DNA from 3 places in the Agrobacterium vacciniicorymbosi genome. Region 3 is predicted to be linked to each of the others. Evidence: riboswitches for the same ligand, from Rfam matches in the RefSeq annotation. Region 3 holds a riboswitch; each other region holds the start of a gene.
What was found. Region 3 has a riboswitch for thiamine pyrophosphate ahead of thiB (thiamine ABC transporter substrate binding subunit). Riboswitches for the same ligand answer to the same signal wherever they lie in the genome.
Positions count from the first base shown of each region.

Region 1 (7,204 bases), on a different contig from region 3:
CGAAGCGCGTGCGGGCATGATGCTGGCCTCCTATTACGGCGGCATATGTCTCGGCCCCGTCAATACGGCGGCGGGTCATGCGCTGGCCTACCCGCTTGGGACCCGTCTTGGGCTGCCTCACGGTCTGGCAAACGCCATCATCTTCCCGCATGTGCTGGCCTACAACGTGCCAGTGCATGTCGATAAGACCGCCGAAGTGCTGGAAGCGCTGGGCCTTGCGGTTTCCAAGGAGCCGGAAGGCGTTCTGGAAGCAGCCTATGGTTTCTGCAAGGCGCTGGGCGTGGAGATGCGGCTGTCGGCCCACAAGGCGCAGGAAGCAGACCTCGCGAAATGGGCAGAAGAAGCACACGCCATTCGCCGCCTGATGAACAACAATCCGCGCGACATGGCCGTGGACGACGTGTTGTCGATTTATAAGGCGGCTTACTAAGGCGATACCACCGTCGTCATGCTCGGGCCTGTCCCGAGCATCTGCCAACGTTTCGATGTTTGCAACGGGAATAGATCCTCGGGACAAGCCCGAGGATGACGCAAGTGGAGAGATAGGCGCAAACAGCCGCGACCGTATTCTGGCGCGCTTGCACGTGAGGAATGACCACAGCAATGAAAAGGCATTTCAACAGACTTCTGATCGTTGCAGACGATTTGACGGGCGCGCTGGATACGGCAGCACCCTTCGCTGCCAGCGGCCATAAAGTCACCGTTGTGGCCGATCATCGCTTCATCGCCGAAGCACTCGACAGCGACGCAGACGTTATAACCGTAACGACGCGTAGCCGCGAAATTCCGGCTGATGAGGCGGCCAATCGTATTGTCTGCATCAAGGCCGCGCTGAAACCGGGTATCCGCCTTTTCAAGAAGGTGGACTCTCGGCTGAAAGGCAATCTGGAGGCAGAACTTACTGCACTCTCTTTCGAGCGTGCCGTCGTCCTGCCTGGCATTCCAGAATTTGGCCGCATCGTCTCAGATGGAATGATCGACGGATTTGGTGTGGACACGCCGATCTCCATTGCGGAACGCCTTGGAGCGCTGGCGCAGCGATGCCGGTTCCCAGATACGCTGACACCACAGGACATGCGCGACGCCGCTGATACCATTGAGGACAATGAATTGATGGTGGGCGCGCTTTCACTGGCAAAGGCGATTGCGGGTGAAAGCCAGCCGTCCCCCCTTACCTACCCCACCAGGCGAATCCTCATGGCAATCGGTTCACGCGATCCCATTACGCTTTCACAGGTCGAAAGGCTGAAAGCCGCCCGTCCTGATCTTCTCTATGTTCCTGCGCCAAATGGCGTTGCCGCGTTGGTATCAGAAGAGCATCGCGGTTCATCCATCACACTCATACAGGCCGTGCCATCCGAGACCGAAGTCAGCCCCTTGCAGGTTGCAAGCGCATTGGCTGCCAGCGTTGCAGAATATGCCCATGCCGGAGATACGATTCTGCTGTCTGGCGGGGCGACGGCAGAAGCCTATTTCGATGATCAGGGTCTTCATGTGCTTGGCTTTGCAGGCGAGGCTTTACCGGGCCTACCCGTTGCCGAATTTCATGGCACCTTCTACATTACCAAATCAGGCGGCTTTGGAACGGAAGACACACTTCTCCGACTGGCTGAGACCATAACAGGAGGGGAAGCGTAAATATGGGGGCGATAGAACAGGTTTCTCATCGCAAGAGTTTGAGCGACGTCGTTTACGAGCGGCTTCAGCATGCCATCAAATCCGGTGCCTACAAGAATGACGAGCGCCTGCCGACCGAGCATGATCTTGCTGCCGAGTTCGAGGTATCACGCCCCATCGTCCGCGATGCGCTGAAAAAGCTGCGTGACAAGGGCCTCGTCTATTCGCGTCAGGGCGCCGGCAGCTTCGTGCGCAGTATCGGCGTCAAACAGGCGCTTGGGTTTAGCCCCCTCGAAAATATCGCGGATCTCCAGAACTGCTATGAATTCCGTATGACGGTGGAGCCTGAGGCCGCGGCCTGTGCCGCCGAGCGCTATGGCGAAGCCGAGCTTGCCCATATCAGTCGTGCATTGGCTGCACTTAAAGAAGCGACAAACCGGCAGCGGCACCGGGAAGATGCGGATTTTCAATTCCATCTCGCCATCGCCAAGGCATCCGGCAACACCTATTTTTCCACTGCCATGGAAGCGCTGAAAGACCATATTGCCGTTGGAATGCAATTCCACGGTCTTTCGCTCAAAAATTCCATTCTTGGTCTCCAGCATGTCTATGACGAACACGCCGCGATTTTCGAAGCCATTCGAAATCGCGATTCCGATCTGGCACGCCGCCTGATGCGTCAGCACCTGCACGGCTCCCGCTCCCGCCTGTTCGAAGGGCGCAAGCCGGAACTCGCCTCGCAGGAAAACGAGTAAGCTCCGCTTATCCACAAGCACGCACCTCGCCCATACGCACAGGCGGATGGTCAGAAATCACGACACCTGTCATAAAGCATGTCAGACGCGAAAAATCGCGACCAGACCATCGAAGGTGGCGAAATGATAGAGCAATATCTCGACACGCGACAACTCGAAGCCTTCGTCGCCGTGGTGTCCATCGGCAGCATGACAGGCGCTGCCAAAGCGCTCGGAAAATCCCAACCCGTCATCAGCCGCCTCATTCAGGATTTGGAACAGGAAATCGGCTTCGTTCTGCTTCATCGGAACGGCCCGCGCATCGCGCCCACGGAACAGGGCGTGGCGTTTTTTGCTCAGGCGGAACTGTTTCTCGGCGGGCTTCGCACCATCAGCGAACGGGCGCGCCACATTGAAAGCGATGAGGCTCGTCCAATCGAGATCGCGTCCATTCCGGCCCTTGCCGCCAGTCTCGTGCCGCTGGCCCTGAAAGATATTCCCGAAGAGCAGTTTCCAAAACATGTGCATCTGCAAAGCACGGCATCGGAAAATGTCGTGCAGGCTGTCGTCGCCCGCACAGCCGACATCGGCATTGCCAGCCTGCCGCTTGATAATCCCGGTCTGGACGTTCACTGGATCGGCGAAGTCCCCTGTGTCGCCATCGTCGCAGCCAGTGATGAGCTGGCCCAGAAAACCATCGTCTCCGCGCAGTATCTTGCAGAACGCCGCATCATCGCCTCTGCCAATCCCTACCGGCTTAGAATGCGAATAGAACAGGCATTCCAGAAACAGAATATCGCCTTGAAGGATGTGGTCGATAGCAATGCGACCTATGTTTCGCTGTCTCTGGCGCGGGCGGGGCTGGGCGTCGCCATCGTGGAATCGGTAACGATCAGCGGCCTGCCGATAGACGGTGTCGCCGTTCTGCCGCTCGGCTTTCATATTCCCTTCTACTGGGGTGTCGTCACAGCACTGGGGCAACCACTGCCCGCCACAATCCAAAATTTCATTCATTCGCTGGAGGAGCGTGCGCAGGCCCTTCCCGGCTTTCGCAAACACACCAATCTGGCCAGCATAGTCTGAGATTGGACGCACTGCTCGCCGCTTGACATGCATGAAACGGCGCTCTAGCAAGATGGAACATATATTCCAAATGGGCTGATTGTTCGCATTGGCGTTCCAAACGAAGCCATAACGACAGACAGCTCCAGTTAACCAGATCGGGAGGAAACGATGGTTACGAGATTGGCTTTGCTGGGTGCGGGTCGCATCGGAAAAGTGCACGCAAAAGCGATTGCTTCCGACAAGCGCGCGAAACTGGTGGCCGTGGTCGATGCCTTTCAGGAGGCAGCACAGGCCATCGCGGATGAGACCGGCTGCGAGATCAGCACCATCGATGCGGTTTTGGCCAACCCCGATATCGACGCGGTCATCATCTGCACGCCGACCAATACGCATGCCGATCTGATCGAGCAATTTGCCCGTGCCGGCAAGGCGATTTTCTGCGAAAAGCCGATCGATCTCGATGTTGCCCGCGCGCAGGCTTGCATCGATGTGGTCAAGGAAACCGGCGCCAAAATCATGCTCGGCTTCAACCGCCGTTTCGACCCGCATTTCCGGGCCGTGCGCAAGGCCATCGATGACGGCCAAATCGGCAAGGTCGAGATGGTGACCATCACCAGCCGTGATCCCGGCGCACCACCACCGGAATATATCAAGGTCTCCGGCGGCATCTTCCGCGACATGACCATCCATGATTTCGACATCGCCCGTTTTCTGCTGGGTGAAGAGATCGTCAGCGTTTTCGCCACCGGCTCCGTTCTGGTCGATCCGAAAATCGGGGAACTGGGCGACTACGACAGCGCCAGCATCATTTTGACCACCGCCAGCGGTCGCCAGGCGATCATTTCCAACTCGCGCCGCGCCACCTACGGCTACGATCAGCGCATTGAAGTCCACGGCTCGCTAGGCTCTGTTGCCGCAGAAAATCAGCGCCCTGTCTCCATCGAAGTCGCAACCAAGGACGGCTACACGCGCCCACCGCTGCATGATTTCTTCATGACGCGTTACACCGCCGCCTATGCCGCAGAAATTGCAGCCTTCATCGATTCCATCGAAAACAACGCCGCAGCCTCGCCTTCCGCACAGGACGGCCTGATCGCGCTGAAACTCGCCGATGCGGCGCTGAAATCCGCGCGTGAAAAAGTGGTCGTCCAGATCGCCTGATCACTCGACACAAAAGGCGGGGCCGTGCAGCTCCGCCTTTACCTGCCATTGACAGCAGGCACAAAAGACGACAATTTCCAGACATTCCGAGGGGAGCATCTGACGATGCTGAGATGGCGCTGAGCCGGACCCTTGAACCTGATCCGGGTCATGCCGGCGTAGGAACGGAACAGTCGCCATTGGCCAAGCTTTTCTCTTCTCCGCTCGACTCGGGTCTCCCTGATATTATCTGGAGCGCAGAGACCTATGGCGAGTTTTCCAACGGCACAGAGTGCGGCAGAGCTGCTGGCGCGGGTGCGGCAACGACGGCCCCGGGTGCATTGCCTGATGAACACCGTCGTTCAGAAATTTACCGCCGATGGCATAACCACCGTGGGCGGCATTCCGTCCATGACGTCGTCCGAAGAGGAAATCGAAAGCTTCGTTTCCAAGGTCGATGCTCTCACCATTAATCTCGGCACGCTGGATGCTACGCGGCGCAAAGTCATTCGCATGGCAGTGGAGGTGGCGAATGCCAAGGGCAAACCCTGGATCGTTGATCCCGTGCATTGCGATTACTCGCCGTCTCGGCTGGATTTCGCCCATGAACTCATCACCCTCCACCCGACCATCGTGCGCGGCAATGCGGCAGAGATGGCGGTCATCGGCGATGTCGGCAAAGCATTGCGCATCCAGACCGGCCCGCAGGATGTGTTTCGCGATGCGGCCAGAAACGCAAAGATTCTCAACGGTCATACATGGATGGCGAAAGTTACCGGCACCGGCTGCCTTTCCGGCGGAGTGATCGCCGCTTTCATGGCGGTCGAACCGGACCCAATGCTGGCGGCAACGGCAGCGCTGACGGTGACGGGTGTATCGGCAGAACTTGCAGCAAAACACGCCCGCGGCCCCGGCACTTTCGAAGCGGCCTTTCTGGATGCGCTGGACGCTATCGATGCCAACGACATTCTTTCCCTTGCGAGGATCGAGCACGATGAAAATTGATTACAGACTGAATGCCTTGGTAGATGCCTCGCTTGACGATATCGCGCCGTTGCCAGAACTGGCTGCCGTCGCTGCACGGCACGGCGCAACGATCATCCAGTATCGCGATAAGCACGCCTCGACCCGACATATGATCGAGCAAGCGCGCCTGATGGTGGATGCGCTGAAGGCAACCGGCGTTCCTCTCGTCATCAACGACCGCGTGGATGTGGCGCTGGCGTCCGGCGCGGATGGTGTGCATCTGGGTGCCGACGATATGGATGCGGAAACAGCAAGACGACTGCTGGGGCCGGATGCCATCATCGGCCTGACTGTCAAGAACATGGGCGATGCAGAGCGTGTTGCCCAAGCATCTGCGGACTATGCATGCATTGGTGGAGTTTTCGAGACGGTTTCAAAGGTCAATCCGAACGCGCCGGTGGGATTGGAGGGGCTTCGCGACCTTCGCACCTATCTTCGCAATGCTTGCCCGGAGATGCCCGTCGGCGCTATCGCTGGTATTACGCTGGAGAAGGTCGGCCCCGTAATCGACGCGGGTGCTGACGGCGTCGCCTTGATCTCCGCTTTGTTCCGCGCCGTCGATATTGCAGAGGCAACGGCTGATTTCCGCCGTCAGGTGGACCTTGCGCTGGAGGCACGCGGATGACAGCCATTGCCTTGACGATTGCCGGGTCTGACAGCGGTGGCGGCGCGGGCATACAGGCCGACCTGAAGACCTTTTCCGCGCTTGGCGTCTATGGCACCAGCGTCATCACCGCCATCACCGCCCAGAACACCAAGGGTGTGACTGCGGTCGAAGATGTTTCGCCCAGCATGATCGCAGCGCAGATGGACGCGGTTTTCTCGGACCTTAATATCGGTGCGGTCAAGATTGGCATGGTCTCGCGCATTGAGACAATCGAAACAATTGCTGCAAAGCTACATGAAATCAGCAGTCCTGTCGTCATGGACCCGGTGATGGTGGCGACATCAGGCGACCGTCTGCTACAGGAGGATGCCATCGAAAGCCTGCGCAGCGCCTTGCTGCCTCTGGCACTACTCGCCACCCCGAACCTGCCGGAAGCCGCACTTTTAAGCGGCCAGCCGGTTGCGACGAACAGGCAGGAGATGATCCGTCAAGCCGAAGCAATATTGAGCACCGGTGTTCGCGCCGTTCTGATCAAAGGCGGGCATGGCGGCGGCGCTGAGAGTGTCGATCAGCTGCTGGATGGCGATGGCATGCAGGAATTTTCCATGCCGCGCATAGACACTCGCAATGACCACGGCACCGGCTGCACACTGGCATCGGCCATTACCGCAAATCTGGCGCTTGGCTTTCCCTTGGCGGATGCGATTGGTTTGGCGAAGGAATATCTACAGGGGGCGCTGGCGGCGGGCAGAGACCTGCATGTCGGCCAAGGTCACGGGCCTGTGCACCATTTTTATCGCTGGTGGAGCGCCTGACATCAGGCCCTCGGCTTCGGGCTTGCCAGCGCGTTGCGAATGGCGAAGCTGGAGTGAATGCGGGAGACGCCGGGCAGTTTCGAGAGGATTTCCTTGTGAACTCGCTCGAAATCGCCCGCGCTTTCTACTTCCACCCGCAGGAAATAGTCGGAGCCGCCGGTCATGAGGTAGCACTCGCGAATTTCGGGGTATCGCCTCAC
Region 1 is NZ_JBETMF010000003.1:174,909-182,112, forward strand. Features, by position in the region: gene ABUK73_RS06745 (iron-containing alcohol dehydrogenase) at 1-430, shown strand, start outside; gene ABUK73_RS06750 (four-carbon acid sugar kinase family protein) at 604-1,638, shown strand; gene ABUK73_RS06755 (FadR/GntR family transcriptional regulator) at 1,641-2,372, shown strand; gene ABUK73_RS06760 (LysR family transcriptional regulator) at 2,451-3,434, shown strand; gene iolG (inositol 2-dehydrogenase) at 3,585-4,577, shown strand; TPP riboswitch at 4,657-4,759, shown strand; gene ABUK73_RS06770 (hydroxyethylthiazole kinase) at 4,824-5,561, shown strand; gene thiE (thiamine phosphate synthase) at 5,551-6,207, shown strand; gene thiD (bifunctional hydroxymethylpyrimidine kinase/phosphomethylpyrimidine kinase) at 6,204-7,004, shown strand; gene ABUK73_RS06785 (Lrp/AsnC family transcriptional regulator) at 7,007-7,204, opposite strand, start outside.
Region 1: another riboswitch for thiamine pyrophosphate. It lies ahead of ABUK73_RS06770 (hydroxyethylthiazole kinase); the one in region 3 lies ahead of thiB (thiamine ABC transporter substrate binding subunit).

Region 2 (7,204 bases), 110 kb from region 3:
GCGGCGAAACCCGGTCTTGCCGAGAGGATATGTCTGCCCTTCGATGCGAAGTGAGACGTCGTGAAGAACAGGTGTGCCATGCGTAGCGGGCCACCAAGGCGCGATGTCCGCCAATCGCAACTGACCTTCAAAGGTGCAATCGCCTTTCGCTTCCATCCTTCCGGAGTGGCCTGCGCAATGTATCTCGACCGCCGACACATCTCGTTGCAAGCGGACAGCCAAATGCAGAGTTCCGGTTCCATCGGCCTCAAGCTCCGATCGAGATGACAGCACGTCGAAAACGCGCTCGCTCTCGCGGATCAGGCGGATAGGACGCCATGGGCCAACAGCATGAACCTCCGGGCACCAGCCAGGCATGTGGCCAAGCGCCGTCGTTCTGACCAGCCGCAGGCCCTGCGAATTCATCATCTGCGGACGCCAGCGTGCCCGTGGGCCGGGTCGTTCTAGACGGGGCGCAAGGGCGCGAAAACAGATGGCGAGTTCATCCGCGCCGGTCTGATCGAAAGGGATATCCAGCGCTTCGAACATGCTGGTGGAATGGGCCAGAAGTTCTCCATTGAGAAAAACCTCCGCAATCGTCGCCAGCCCCTCAAAGCGCAATCTGGCGGGACCGACGACATCAGACACCAGCGTCAGCCGGTACCATGCGTCCTGTGTGTTCAAGGGTTTGGGGTTGAGTCGATCAAATTTTCCGAGCGTTTCCAGCGCTTGTGCGACAGTGCCGGGAACGGGTGCCGTCATCTCTTCGGCATCGATGGGAATATCGACCGGCGTCAGATAGGCATCGGGTTCCGTCAGCGTTAAAGTCCATCCCTCGCTGAGCGACTGGCCATTCGCAGCGTGGAAAACGGATGCTGCCGTCACGCCGCCTCGCTTGTGTTGCTGAGCCTGCTCTCCAGTTCCGCCATCATCTCGTCCCAGGCTGCGATGGCCGGGTCGAGCACAGTCGCCAGCGTATCGAACTTGCGGCGCGCAATGGCACGGGCAAGCTGGAATTGTACGGTTTTTGCCACTTCCGAAATGCGAAGCGCGTGGGCCGGTGCCTGCCCAAAGCGCTGCTCGCCACCCAGCCATTCCAGATGGCTGGCGGCGAGTTCGAAATTGGCACCGAGCTGGCGAAGCGTGTTGAAGGCGTATTTATGGAAAAAGCCGAAGGGCCGGTCGGCCACTGCTTCCACCTGCTTTGGAAAGACTTGAGCGAAAGCCCTGATCGGGTTGCTCTTCGGTCGTCTCTCGAAATGCTGAAGCAGAAGCCGGCTCGCCGCTCTCAGCCTTTCCTTGTCGCCAATAGGCTTTTCGGGAAATTTGGCAAATTCCGTGTAGGGCAGAAAAGGAAGATCGTCTTCCGTCAGATGGTGCTGGAAAATGCCGGAGAAATCGTCGCCTTCCAGCGCGAAGTAACCGGCATTGTGGAAATATTCCAGCCTGCGGGTTTCCATATCCATGCGGTTGATGGCGACGGTGGTCTTGCCGTGTTCTTTGCGATAGGCGGTGCCGTGCGTATCCGGCATGTAGAAACTGTCCATCTCGATCAGGCAGATGCGGCCGCGCTGCAGCTGCGTTTCGATATGGCTTTCGAGCATGTCGAAAATCGCCAGTTCGGTGACACGGATGCCATAAAGCGCCTCAAGATCTTCCAGCGGTACCTTGAAGAAGGTGAACTGGTCGCCCTCGAAATCCTGGGTCAACGTAAAGCCGAGCATGGCTTCCGGCGGCAGATTGCTCGCAGCCAGAAGCTCGATCCACAGATCGACATAGCAATTGGTTTCCGGCCACATGCGCTCCAATGAATGAAGCGAATGTTGAACATAGGTGTCAGCGCTCAAGGCCGGAAAAATACTCGTCATGCCGTCCTCAGCCCCAAAGCGTATCCCGCACAGACTGCGGCCATGCTTCCACATCCAGTCCGTGTTTTGCGAACAGCGCCAGCGCGATGCGCTCCAGCCCGAAGCCGACGCAGGCAGTATGCGCGACCGCGCCATCCGCAAGGTTGAGGCCCCATTTGGCTCCGAATGCATCCTGATGATAGTTGAAGCTCATGCAGGCCGTCTGGTTGGTCGTGGATGTTACCGGAATCAGCAGCTCGAATTTCAGGTTCTGGTCGCGCTGGTTGTTGGCCAGCATCTTTCCCGCGCGCCCGAAGAACGGGTCGTTGGCGATATCGATCTTCACATCGAGACCAATCTTTTCCATCATTTCCACGCCGCGATCCATCCACAGCTGGCGGAATTCCGTGACGTCGCTTTCCGTGCCCATGCGCACATATTCGCGCATGCGGAACAGCTGCTGCCGTGCCGGGTCTTTGGATGGTTCATGGCGGAAGCAATAGGATTGGATGTCGTAGAGACCGCCATTGTCAGACAGGTTGCCGCGCTTTGCGATGGTCGGATAAAGCGGGTAGCAGGCCGCCGGCGTCAGCACGATATCGGTGATCTTCTGGTCTTTCGTCCAGTCGGCACCCTCATCCATGCTTTTCAGCAGGCTGACGTGATCCAGCTCGCAGCCGCAGAAGGAATGAACTGTGCCAGCCAGTTGCGGGAAGCTTTTCATATAGCCGCTTTTTTCGAAATAGGCGCGGTTGATGCCGGGCGGGAAGCGGATAGCTTCCGCTTTGTCACCGCCGCCAACCTTGTCGATCAGGCGCTCGAAGGCGACGATCACGTCTTCGAACTGGCCGCTGCGGCCATAAAGGCCATCGACGCCGGTATCGATCAGAAGGCCCTTGTCGAACAGGCGATCCAAAAACGTAGTTTGCATGTCCATGGTTTTATCCTGAAAGGCCAGAGTTATATCGAAAGACTTGTGTCCTGCTTCTGCACGAGCAGGAGATTGGCGGAGTTGCTGAGAATTCTGTCGTTGGAGATCATCAGCTGCGCCGAATGCGCATCGCGCAGATGCCGTCCGAGGCTGTAGGGCGTACCGTTTTTGTAGCCCATGATGCCGCAGATCAGCATGGCGTGATTGATGATTTCCAGAATGGTTTCCGACGAACAAATCTTGACGTTGTTCATGGCGATGGCAAAGCCCATGGACATCAGCTTGTCGGGATCGGACTTGGTGTCCTCATAGGCCTTCAGACCGGCAATGACGTTGGATTTGACGATCTGGAGCTTGTTGGACACTTCCGCCAGACGGATGGCACCGGGAGGGGGCACGCCGGGGGATTTGCGCGCCGCTGCGCGCACGAAAGCCTGCGCCCGTAAAACGGCGTCGGCTGCAATGCCGTACCAGACGCCGCTCCACAAAAGATGCGAGGTCGCCAGCATGGATTGCGCCGCGATTTCCGCAAAAGGCTTGGGAAAGATTTGTTCAGACGGCGCTTTGCCCTTGAACAGGAAACCGTCGGAGCAGGTGCCACGCATGCCCAGCGTGTTCCAGACATGGGTCTTCTCAAGGCTGTACTGGTCTTTCAGAAACACCGTCATCACCTGATCGGCAGGCGCTGCATCGGCATGCGCGCGAGAGGTGATGAGAATGGCATCCGCTTCGCTGCCGTAAGAAATGACGGTCGCGTCCTTTTCCAGCGTGCAGCTTTCGCCATCCACATGGATGGCGCAAATCGAGTTGCGCAGGTTTCCGCCAATGCCGCCTTCAGTCGTGGCCGAGCCGATCAGCAATTGTTCGGCAGCCAGACGCCGCATGAAACTTGTGTGCCACGCGCTTTCCTCGCCATGTTCCACAAGGCTTGAGGCCTTGATCTGGTGCATGGCAAAGATCATCGCGGTTGCGGAGCAGGACTGGCCGAGAATGCAGCATATATCGGCGATCTGCCTGAGATCGGCGCTTTCGCCGCCCAGATGAACGGGAATCTGAATGCCGAGCAGGCGCTCAGCCCGAAGGGCGTCCACCGCCTCTTTCGGAAAACGTGCTGCTGCGTCCACATCGTCCGCATGCTGCGCGGCGATGGAGGCGACACGCGTTGCGCGTGCAGCCAGCGTCGAATCCGGTGGGGCGACGGACACGTTCATTATGCCGCCTCTTTGCCGTCGAGAATGGCTTTTACCGTGTCTTCGATGGCCTTGATGCTGGCGAAAGACTTGCGGTTGAGCATGCTGTCGGGAAATTCGATATCGAAAGCATCTTCAATGCCCAGCATCAATTGTACTGATGCGAAAGAAGAAAGTCCGGCTGCATAAAGATCATCTTCGTCAGCAATTGTATCGACAGGCACAGGGAGCTGGCCGAATTTCGACAGTATTTCACGAATTGTTGAATTCATTCTCAATAGTCTCCCTCAGATAGAGCGTCATCATAACGCATTCTTGGAGTTAATCGCGAAAAAATAAAATTCCAATAAATGGCGAGGTTAATTTGTGGTGACTTTCCGCCCTTAGGAAACATACCGCAGATGCCAACTTGACAAAACTCCATGTCAGGTTTTTGATTGAGGCATTCACCAGGGGGGTCCCGGCAAGGGGCTGAGATACTGCTAGAGCGCGCAGTGACCCGTTGAACCTGATCCAGTTCATACTGGCGTAGGGACGGTGCAAACGCGGGAACAGCAGTTCGGCCTTGCCGAATCAATCGCTATTGGTCCCGTGGTTTTTCGTCTTCATGCTCGAACTGGGTCTCCACTGTTTTTGCTTTGGAGCCTCACGATGAACATTGCCGCTAAAAATCTCTCCCCTGTCGTTACCACAGGTCCGCTGCCCGCTTCGACCAAGGTCTACAAGCCGGGCATCATCCACCCTCACATCCGCGTCCCCATGCGCGAAATCGCCGTGCATCCCACGGCGGGCGAACCGCCGGTTACGGTATATGATTCCTCCGGTCCCTATACCGACCCTTCCCATGCGGTCAGCATCGAAGGCGGACTTCCGCGTTTGCGTCACGACTGGGTTGTCGCGCGGGGCGATGTGGAGGCTTACGATGGCCGCCATGTCAAACCGGAGGATAATGGTTTTGCGACGGGCGAGCGCCTGACGCCGGAATTTCCGCTGCGCCACCAGCCGCTGAAAGCGAAGGATGGCAAGGCGGTAACGCAGCTTGCCTATGCCCGCGCCGGTATCATCACGCCGGAAATGGAGTTCATCGCCATCCGCGAAAACCTTGGCCGTGAAGCTGCCAAGGAAAAGCTGGTGCTGGATGGCGAAAGTTTTGGCGCGAATATTCCAGATTTCGTCACGGCTGAATTTGTGCGCCAGGAGGTTGCTGCGGGCAGGGCGATCATCCCAGCCAACATCAACCACCCCGAGGCAGAGCCGATGATCATCGGTCGCAATTTCCTCGTCAAGATCAACGCCAATATTGGCAACTCGGCGGTGACCTCCTCCATGGCGGATGAGGTCGACAAGATGGTCTGGGCTATCCGTTGGGGTGGCGATACGGTCATGGACCTGTCCACCGGTCGCAACATTCACAATATCCGCGAATGGATCATCCGCAATTCGCCGGTGCCGATCGGAACCGTGCCGCTTTATCAGGCGCTGGAAAAGGTCAATGGCATTGCCGAAGACCTGACCTGGGAGGTGTTTCGCGATACATTGATCGAGCAGGCCGAACAGGGCGTCGATTACTTCACCATCCATGCCGGCGTCCGGCTGCATTACATTCCCCTCACCGTCAATCGCGTCACCGGCATCGTCTCGCGTGGCGGCTCGATCATGGCCAAGTGGTGCCTGCATCACCACAAGGAATCCTTTCTCTACGAGCATTTCGAGGAGATTTGCGACATCTGCCGCGCTTACGATGTGTCCTTCTCGCTGGGCGATGGTCTTCGCCCTGGCTCGATTGCCGATGCCAATGATGCGGCGCAATTTGCCGAGTTGGAAACGCTGGGTGAGCTAACGCAGATTGCCTGGGCCAAAGATTGTCAGGTCATGATCGAAGGCCCTGGCCATGTGCCGATGCACAAGATCAAGGAAAACATGGACAAGCAGCTGAAGGTTTGCGGCGAAGCGCCCTTCTATACGCTTGGGCCGCTGACAACGGATATCGCGCCGGGCTACGACCACATCACGTCAGGCATTGGTGCGGCGATGATCGGCTGGTTCGGCACGGCCATGCTTTGTTATGTCACGCCGAAGGAACATCTGGGCCTGCCGGATCGCAATGACGTGAAGGTCGGCGTCATCACCTACAAGATCGCTGCCCACGCCGCCGATCTCGCCAAGGGGCATCCGGCGGCGCAAATCCGCGACAATGCGCTGTCGCGCGCCCGCTTCGAGTTCCGCTGGGAAGACCAGTTCAACCTGTCGCTAGACCCGGAAACGGCACGGTCTTTCCATGATGAGACCTTGCCGAAGGAGGCGCATAAGGTCGCGCATTTCTGCTCCATGTGCGGGCCGAAATTCTGCTCCATGCGCATTTCGCACGATATCCGCGCCGAGGCGCAGAAGGAAGGTCTGGAAGCCATGGCGCAGAAATTCCAGCAGGGCGGTGATCTCTATATGCCGCTGGAAAAGCCGGTTGCGGGGGAATGAGATGCGCATTCTCATCAAGGGAGCAGGCGTTGCCGGTCTTACGGCTGCTCTTGAACTTGCCCGCCACGGAATGGAGGTCGTGGTTTGCGATCTCGCCAACCAGCCGGGGCGCGGTGCGTCCTGGTATGCGGGCGGCATGCTGGCACCTTGGTGTGAACGCGAAAGCGCCGAGGAAACCGTGCTGACATTAGGCCAATCGGCGCTCGACTGGTGGGACGAGGCGACGCCGGGGCTGGTGAAACGCAAAGGCACATTGGTCGTGGCTCCGGCGCGGGACAAGGCAGAACTTTCACGCTTTGCTTCTCGCACATCAGGCTATCGCTGGTTGGATGAGGATGAGATTTCGGCACTAGAGCCCGATCTCGCCGGACGTTTCCGTACCGGCTTGTTCTTCGAAGGCGAGGGGCATCTCGATCCGCGACGGGCGCTCTCGGCACTCTATGAGCGTCTGGTTTCGATGGGTGTCCGCTTTCACTTCGGCGGCGAGGCAGTGGATAAACGTGAATTCGATCACATCATTGATTGCACCGGCGCGGCGCAGACCGGCAAGCTTACCGGCCTTCGCGGCGTGCGTGGGGAAATGCTTTACCTCTCGACCGGTGAGGTGACGCTTTCCCGTCCCGTGCGACTGCTTCATCCGCGCATTCCGCTGTACATCGTGCCGCGGGAAGCGGGGCGCTTCATGGTAGGGGCGACGATGATCGAAACAGATGATGCGGGACCGATCACCGCCCGTTCGATGATGGAACTGCTGAATGCGGCCTATGCGCTACACCCCGCTT
Region 2 is NZ_JBETMF010000014.1:20,748-27,951, reverse strand. Features, by position in the region: gene ABUK73_RS19660 (glycoside hydrolase family 2 protein) at 1-864, opposite strand, end outside; gene ABUK73_RS19655 (DUF1839 family protein) at 861-1,847, opposite strand; gene ABUK73_RS19650 (amino acid--[acyl-carrier-protein] ligase) at 1,855-2,763, opposite strand; gene ABUK73_RS19645 (acyl-CoA dehydrogenase family protein) at 2,787-3,968, opposite strand; gene ABUK73_RS19640 (acyl carrier protein) at 3,968-4,219, opposite strand; TPP riboswitch at 4,389-4,500, shown strand; gene thiC (phosphomethylpyrimidine synthase ThiC) at 4,599-6,422, shown strand; gene thiO (glycine oxidase ThiO) at 6,424-7,204, shown strand, end outside.
Region 2: another riboswitch for thiamine pyrophosphate. It lies ahead of thiC (phosphomethylpyrimidine synthase ThiC); the one in region 3 lies ahead of thiB (thiamine ABC transporter substrate binding subunit).

Region 3 (7,204 bases):
CTGCCTCGTTGGCCGCAACGGTTCTGGCAAATCGACGCTGATGAAGATCGCCGCCGGTCTGGTTGAAGCGCAGTCGGGCGAAATCTTCCGGCATCCTTCCGCGACAATCCGTTATCTGGAACAGGCGCCCGATTTTGCCGGTTTCGAGACGGTGCAGGCCTATGCGGAAGCGGGTCTCGGGCCGGGGGACGATGCCTATCGCGTCACCTATCTGCTGGAACATCTGGGACTGACGGGCCAGGAACATCCGTCCAGCCTTTCGGGTGGGGAGGCGCGTCGTGCCGCGCTCGTGCGCGTCATGGCCCCGGAACCTGATATTCTGATGCTGGACGAGCCGACCAACCATCTCGACCTGCCGACCATCGAGTGGCTGGAAAGCGAATTACAGCAGACGCGCAGCGCGCTGGTTCTGATTTCGCATGACCGTCGTTTCCTTGAAAAAGTCTCTACCGCTACCGTCTGGCTGGATCGCGGTACGTCGCGCCGCCTCAGCCGCGGCTTTGCCCATTTCGAGGAATGGCGCGACAAGGTGCTGGAAGAGGAAGAGCTGGAACAGCACAAGCTGGGCAAGGCCATCGAGCGCGAAGAACACTGGATGCGCTATGGTGTCACCGCGCGCCGCAAGCGCAACATGCGCCGTGTGGGTGAGCTTCAGGCCATGCGCGCCGAATATCGTGGGCACAAGGGGCCAACGGGTTCCGTGCAGGCGACGGCTGCGGAAGGCCGCGAATCCGGCAAGCTGGTGATCGAAGCCGATACGATAACCAAGTCCTACGGTGAGCGCACGATCGTCGCGCCGTTTTCGCTTCGCGTGCATCGCGGCGATTGCATTGGTTTCGTTGGCCCCAACGGTGCGGGCAAGACGACGCTTTTGAAGATGCTGACGGGTCAGCTGGAGCCGGATAGCGGCTGGGTCAAACTCGGCACCAATCTGGAAATCGCCACACTCGACCAGAAGCGTGAGGATTTGAACCCCAACGATACGCTGGCGCATTATCTGACCGATGGTCGTGGCGAAAACCTGCTGGTCAATGGCGAGTTGAAGCACGTCACCGGCTATATGAAGGATTTCCTGTTTCAGCCCGAGCAGGCCCGCACGCCCATTCGCAATCTCTCGGGCGGCGAACGCGCGCGTCTGATGCTGGCGCGCATTCTGGCGCGGCCGACCAATCTTCTGATCCTTGACGAACCGACCAACGATCTCGACATCGAGACGCTGGATCTGTTGCAGGAAATCGTCGCCGGTTTTTCCGGCACCGTCATCCTCGTCAGCCATGACCGTGACTTCCTCGACCGCACGGTAACCTCGACCATTGCGCCCGCAAACCCGGATGCGCCGGATGGTCGCTGGATCGAATATGCGGGCGGTTATTCGGATATGATGGCGCAGCGCAAGGGCGCCTCGGACGAAAAGAAGAAGGCGGATAAGCAGGAAAAGGCCAAGGCCTCCGCTGCGTCCAGTTCCGCTGCCGAGCCTTCGAAGGCGAAGGGCAAACTCTCCTTCAAGCAGAAATTTGCTTTGGAGAATCTGCCCAAGGAAATGGAAAAGGCGCAGGAAGAGATCGCCAAGCGCGAAGAGCGCATGGCCGATCCCAATCTCTTCGCCAAAGACCCGACGGCCTTCAACAAACTTGCTGAGGAAATGTCGAAGCTGCGGCAGAAGCTAGAGACCATGGAAGAAGAGTGGCTGGAGCTGGAAATGCTGCGCGAAGAGCTGGAGAGCTAAAAAGCAATTCGACGTGTCGGATTTTGTGCGTGTCATCCGTCTTTGACAGGAAAGCCTATTTGGGCTTTCCTGTTGTCTTATGGAGGAGCCAGACATGCGTATGATCTTCGTCAACCTGCCGGTCAAGAATATCGAGACCTCTAAGGCCTTTTTCACCGCGCTGGGTTTCAGCTTCAATCCGGAATATTCGGACGAGCGCACGCTGTGCATGATCGTCGAGAAGAATATTTTCGTCATGCTGCTTCAGGAAGAGCGCTTCCGCGATTTCATCAATGGCGAGATTGCCGATGCCAGCCGCACCAAGGAAGTGCTGACCTGCCTTTCGGCTTCGAGCCGTGAGGAGATCGACCAGATGATTGCCACCGCATTGTCATCCGGCGGGGCAGAGTGGAAGCCGGTGCAGGACCATGGCTTCATGTATGCGGGCAGCTTTCAGGACCCGGACGGCCATGTCTGGGAACTGGTGCATATGAGCGGTCAAAGCTGACACCGGGCCTGATAGAAAGCCGGCTTGCAAAGCGTTAGCGCTGCGATTACATCTTGCCTTGATCTAACGGGGTGCTTTGTCCTTTACTGGACAAGGCTGAGAGGCTCTGCCAACCCGAAGAACCTGATCCGGTTAACACCGGCGGAGGGATTAGACGGCTTCCATCCATGGCGCCCTATTCCCGTTGTCATTTCGAGGAGGTGCTGTTGATGTATCGTTGTATTTTCCTTCATTCGCTCGTGCTCTCGTCTCTCATGCTGCCTGGCCTTGCCATGGCGCAGGAGAAGAAGACGCTCACCGTCTACACCTATGAGAGCTTCGTTTCCGAATGGGGACCGGGCCCGAAGGTCAAGGCCGCTTTTGAAGAGACCTGCAACTGCACGGTCAATTTCGTCGGCGTGGCCGATGGTGTGGCGCTGCTGAACAGGCTGAAACTGGAAGGCCCCGGCTCCAAGGCCGATGTCGTCGTCGGTCTCGACACCAACCTGATTGCCGAAGCCAAGCAGACCGGATTGTTCGAGGCTTCGAGCGTCGATGCATCTGCGGCAAAGGTGCCGGGCGGCTTTCAGGACGATGTGTTCGTGCCTTACGATTACGGCCACTTCGCCGTGGTCTACGATACGCAGACGATGAAAAATCCGCCCAAGAGCATGAAGGAACTGGTCGAAGGCGATCCATCGCAGAAAATCGCCATTCAGGATCCGCGCACTTCCACGCCGGGTCTCGGCCTGTTGCTCTGGGTCAAATCCATCTATGGCGACAAGGCACCGGAGGCCTGGGCGAAGCTTAAGAACCGTGTTCTGACCGTCACCCCCGGCTGGTCGGAATCCTATGGTCTCTTCACCAAGGGTGAGGTGCCGATGGTGCTGTCCTATACGACCTCGCCCGCCTATCACATGGTTGCGGAACACAGCGAGCGTTATCAGGCGGCCGCCTTCGAAGAGGGGCATTATATCCAGATCGAAGTGGCGGGCATTTTGAAGAATGCGCCGCAACAGGCGCTGGCAAAACAGTTTCTCGCCTTCGTTCTCACATCCGGTTTTCAGGATGCCATCCCTGAGAACAACTGGATGATGCCTGTTGCCGCGACGTCTGCACCCTTGCCGGATGCGTTTTCCAAGCTGGTACAGCCCACCAAGACGTATCTGATGTCGCCGGAAGAGGTGGCGAAGAACCGCAAGGCCTGGATTGATGAATGGCTTGCCGCCATGAGCGTGAAGTAAGCCCGGTCGCCAACGATCATGATCGAGCGTCGCGATAGTCGCAGGTTTATCTACAGCGGAGCGGTGGCCTTTGCCGCTGTTCTTCTGTTCATGGGCCTTGCTGTCGCGGCGCTGCTGTCTTTCGATACGGGTGCTGCTTCCGCAGCCCTGTTCGATGCCTATACGGTGAGAATTCTGCGCTTTACCCTGTGGCAGGCGACACTTTCCACGGTCTTTTCCATTGTGCTGGGATTACCGGTGGCGCTTGCGCTTGCCCGGCAGAGAGATTTTCCGGGCCGCATCTGGATCATCCGTCTGATGGCGGTGCCGATGGGATTGCCTGTCATTGTCGGTGCGCTGGGGCTGATTGCGATCTGGGGCAGGCAGGGCATTTTCAATATGCTTCTTTTATCGGCGGGGGCAGAGCAGCCTTTCAGCATCTACGGGCTGTCGGGCATTCTGATTGCCCATGTCTTCTTCAATCTGCCGCTGGCCGTGCGATTTTTTCTGGCCGGGCTGGAGCGGGTACCGGGGGAATATTGGCGCATGGGGGCGAGCCTTGGTCTCGGGCCTGTCTCTACCTTCCGCTTTATCGAATGGCCTGCCGTGGCACGCCTGCTGTCGGGTGTGGCGGGGCTGATCTTCATGCTCTGCGCCACTAGCTTTACCCTTGTTCTGCTGCTGGGTGGCGGGCCTGCTGCCACCACGATCGAGGTCGCGATCTATCAGGCGCTACGCTTCGATTTCGATCCTCCTCGGGCGATTGCGCTGGCACTGATGCAGATCGTCATGACGGGAATTCTTCTGGCCTTGCTGGCGCTTCTGCCATCGGCGGATGCTGAGGCGCAGACGCAGGGTCGGGCCGTGAAACGGCTGGATGGCGAAGCGCTCGGGTCGCGCCTTTGGGATGGCGGGGTCATTCTGCTGGCGCTGATCCTCGTTGGTTTACCGCTTGTCGCTGTTGCTGCATCGGGTGTTTCTGCCGATCTCTTACGGCTGTTGTCTACCCCCAGCTTTCGGCAGGCGGCCATGACCAGTCTTTTGATTGCGCTTATCTCGGCATCGCTTGCGCTTGCCGTCTCCGTCGCACTTATTCGCGCCCGGCAGGCCATTGCAATGCACAGACAGGCTGGCCCCGTGCTGAGAACATTCTTCACGGCGATGGGCACGGGGTCATCTCTGGTGCTGCTGGTGCCGCCGGTGGTGCTGGGAAGCGGCTGGTTTCTGCTGCTGCGATCATTTGGTGACGTGGCGTTCTTTGCGCCGGCGCTGGTTGCCGCCATCAATATGCTGATGGCATTACCTTTCGTCATGCGCGTTCTCGAACCTGCCTTTATCACCCACCAGGCCCGCAGCGGGCGCCTGTCCGCCAGTCTCGGCCTTGCCGGTTTCTCACGGTTTCGGCTGGTTGACTGGCCGGTCTTGTGGCGACCGGCGGCGATGGCGTTTTCCTTTGCCATGGCGCTTTCGCTTGGCGATCTCGGTGCGGTCGCGCTGTTCGGATCGGAAAGCTTCGTGACTTTGCCCTGGCTCGTCTATAGCAATATGGGCAGTTACAGAACCAATGACGCGGCGGGTTACGCCTTCATCCTCGGGGTCATCTGCCTTGTTCTTGCAGCAGGTGGCGTGTCCCGTCAGTCATCGAAAGCGGTTGCATGAATGCGCAGGAGTGGGGCGCACGCCTCGATAGGGTCAGCCTGAAACTCGGCCATCAGGATTTTGCGTTGGATTGCGGCTTTGAGCGCGGCAAGGTGACGGCGGTGGTCGGGCCATCGGGATCGGGAAAATCGACGCTTCTCAACCTCATTGCCGGGTTCGAAGCGCCGGATGCGGGCCGGGTTTTGATCGATGACCGCGATATGGTCGGCCTCGATCCCTCAGAGCGGCCAGTGTCACTGATCTTTCAGGACAATAATCTTTTTGCCCATCTGGATATTTTCACCAATGTCGGGCTGGGCGTCAGCCCGTCCATGAGACTTTCCAGTAAAGACAAAGCCGCCATCAAGCGCGCGCTGGAGCGTGTCGGGCTTGGCGGTTTTGAAAAACGCCTGCCTTCCACGCTGTCCGGCGGGGAAAGGCAAAGGGCAGCGCTTGCCAGAGCCCTGGTGCGCCAACGGGCTGTGATGTTGCTGGACGAGCCTTTTGCGGCGCTCGATCCCGGTTTGCGCTCCGGCATGGCGGTTCTTTTGAAAGATCTGCATGAAGAGATGAAGAACACCATTCTTCTTGTCACCCATCATCCGGACGATATTCGCCGTCTGGCGGATAGGGTGGTCTTTCTGTCCAACGGGCAAGTTCTCTATCAGGGTCGTACGGAAGACTTCTTTGCGGCGACGCAAGTGAATGAGATCAGAACCTTTCTGACTGTCTAGGCTGCTCTGCCTAACAGTCGGCGTGGTTGCGTCACAATTTCGACGCGGGTCGCTGGCAAGTCATGCGAAATCACAACGTCGATGCGTTATTTTTGCACTTGCGCATTTTAAACAACTGCTTGAAAACTATGCGAACAATTGTTCCTTTTGAAATATTTTCACATGATGGATCGTTTTCTTTGTTCGCGCATTCAACTGCCCCTAGGGGTAATATGGTATTCTGGTCTGCAATTAACGGATGATCAGGAACGTTAGGAGCAGACGAGCAGGATGATGACGTGTGTGAAGGCCCCGCAGGGCCACACCTCCGGTCAGAATGTATGGCGCAGGGGCAAGTTGGTAAGGCGCGCGGTGGCATTGGCGACCGCTGGTTTTGTCTTGTCTTCTTGCCAGTCTCTGTTCAGCCCCTCCTATCAGTCGACGCTCAAGCCGTCCGACAATCCGCAGACCGTGGAGCAGGTGCAGAAGAACGATCCGCGCGCGCAGATGGGTGCCCGCGAGCATCCGCGCATCGTGGCGAGCTATGGCGGCGAATATCACGACGACAAGACCGAGCGTCTGGTCGCCCGCATTGCCGGTGCGCTGACGGCGGTTTCGGAAAATCCACAGCAGTCCTACCGCATCACCATTCTCAACTCCCCTGCCATCAACGCCTTTGCGCTGCCGGGCGGATATCTCTATGTGACGCGCGGACTTCTGGCACTTGCCAATGATGCGTCGGAAGTGGCTGCGGTTCTGTCGCATGAAATGGGTCACGTTACGGCCAATCACGGCATCGAGCGCCAGCGCCGCGAAGAGGCGGAAGTCATCGCCAGCCGTGTCGTCGCGGAAGTGCTCTCCAGCGATCTCGCAGGCAAGCAGGCGCTTGCGCGTGGCAAGCTGCGTCTTGCAGCCTTCTCACGTCAGCAGGAATTGCAGGCGGATGTCATCGGCGTGCGGATGCTGGGTGAGGCGGGTTACGACCCCTATGCCTCGCCGCGCTTCCTGGATTCCATGGCGGCCTATGCACGCTTTACCTCCGCAGACCCCGACAGCGACCAGAGCCTCGACTTCCTGTCCAGCCACCCCAATACGCCGCAGCGTATCGAGCTTGCCAAGCGGCATGCCCGTGCCTTCGGTCAGGAGGGACAGGTTGGCGACAAGGGTCGTGACTGGTTCCTCAACGGCATCGACGGCCTGCTATATGGCGACAGCCCGCAGGAAGGCTATGTGCGCGGCAATACGTTCCTGCACGGAACGCTCGGTATTCGTTTCGATGTGCCTGACGGGTTCCAGATCGACAATAAGGTCGAGGCAGTGCTGGCGACGGGGCCCGGCGAGATGGCGATCCGTTTCGATGGTGTTGCCGATCCCAAGCAGACGAGCCTTGCCAATTATCTGACCAGCGGCTGGGTTGCCGGTCTTGTGCCGGAAACGG
Region 3 is NZ_JBETMF010000014.1:129,211-136,414, reverse strand. Features, by position in the region: gene ABUK73_RS20140 (ABC-F family ATP-binding cassette domain-containing protein) at 1-1,726, shown strand, start outside; gene ABUK73_RS20135 (VOC family protein) at 1,821-2,213, shown strand; TPP riboswitch at 2,271-2,380, shown strand; gene thiB (thiamine ABC transporter substrate binding subunit) at 2,423-3,436, shown strand; gene thiP (thiamine/thiamine pyrophosphate ABC transporter permease ThiP) at 3,455-5,074, shown strand; gene ABUK73_RS20120 (thiamine ABC transporter ATP-binding protein) at 5,071-5,787, shown strand; gene ABUK73_RS20115 (M48 family metalloprotease) at 6,061-7,204, shown strand, end outside.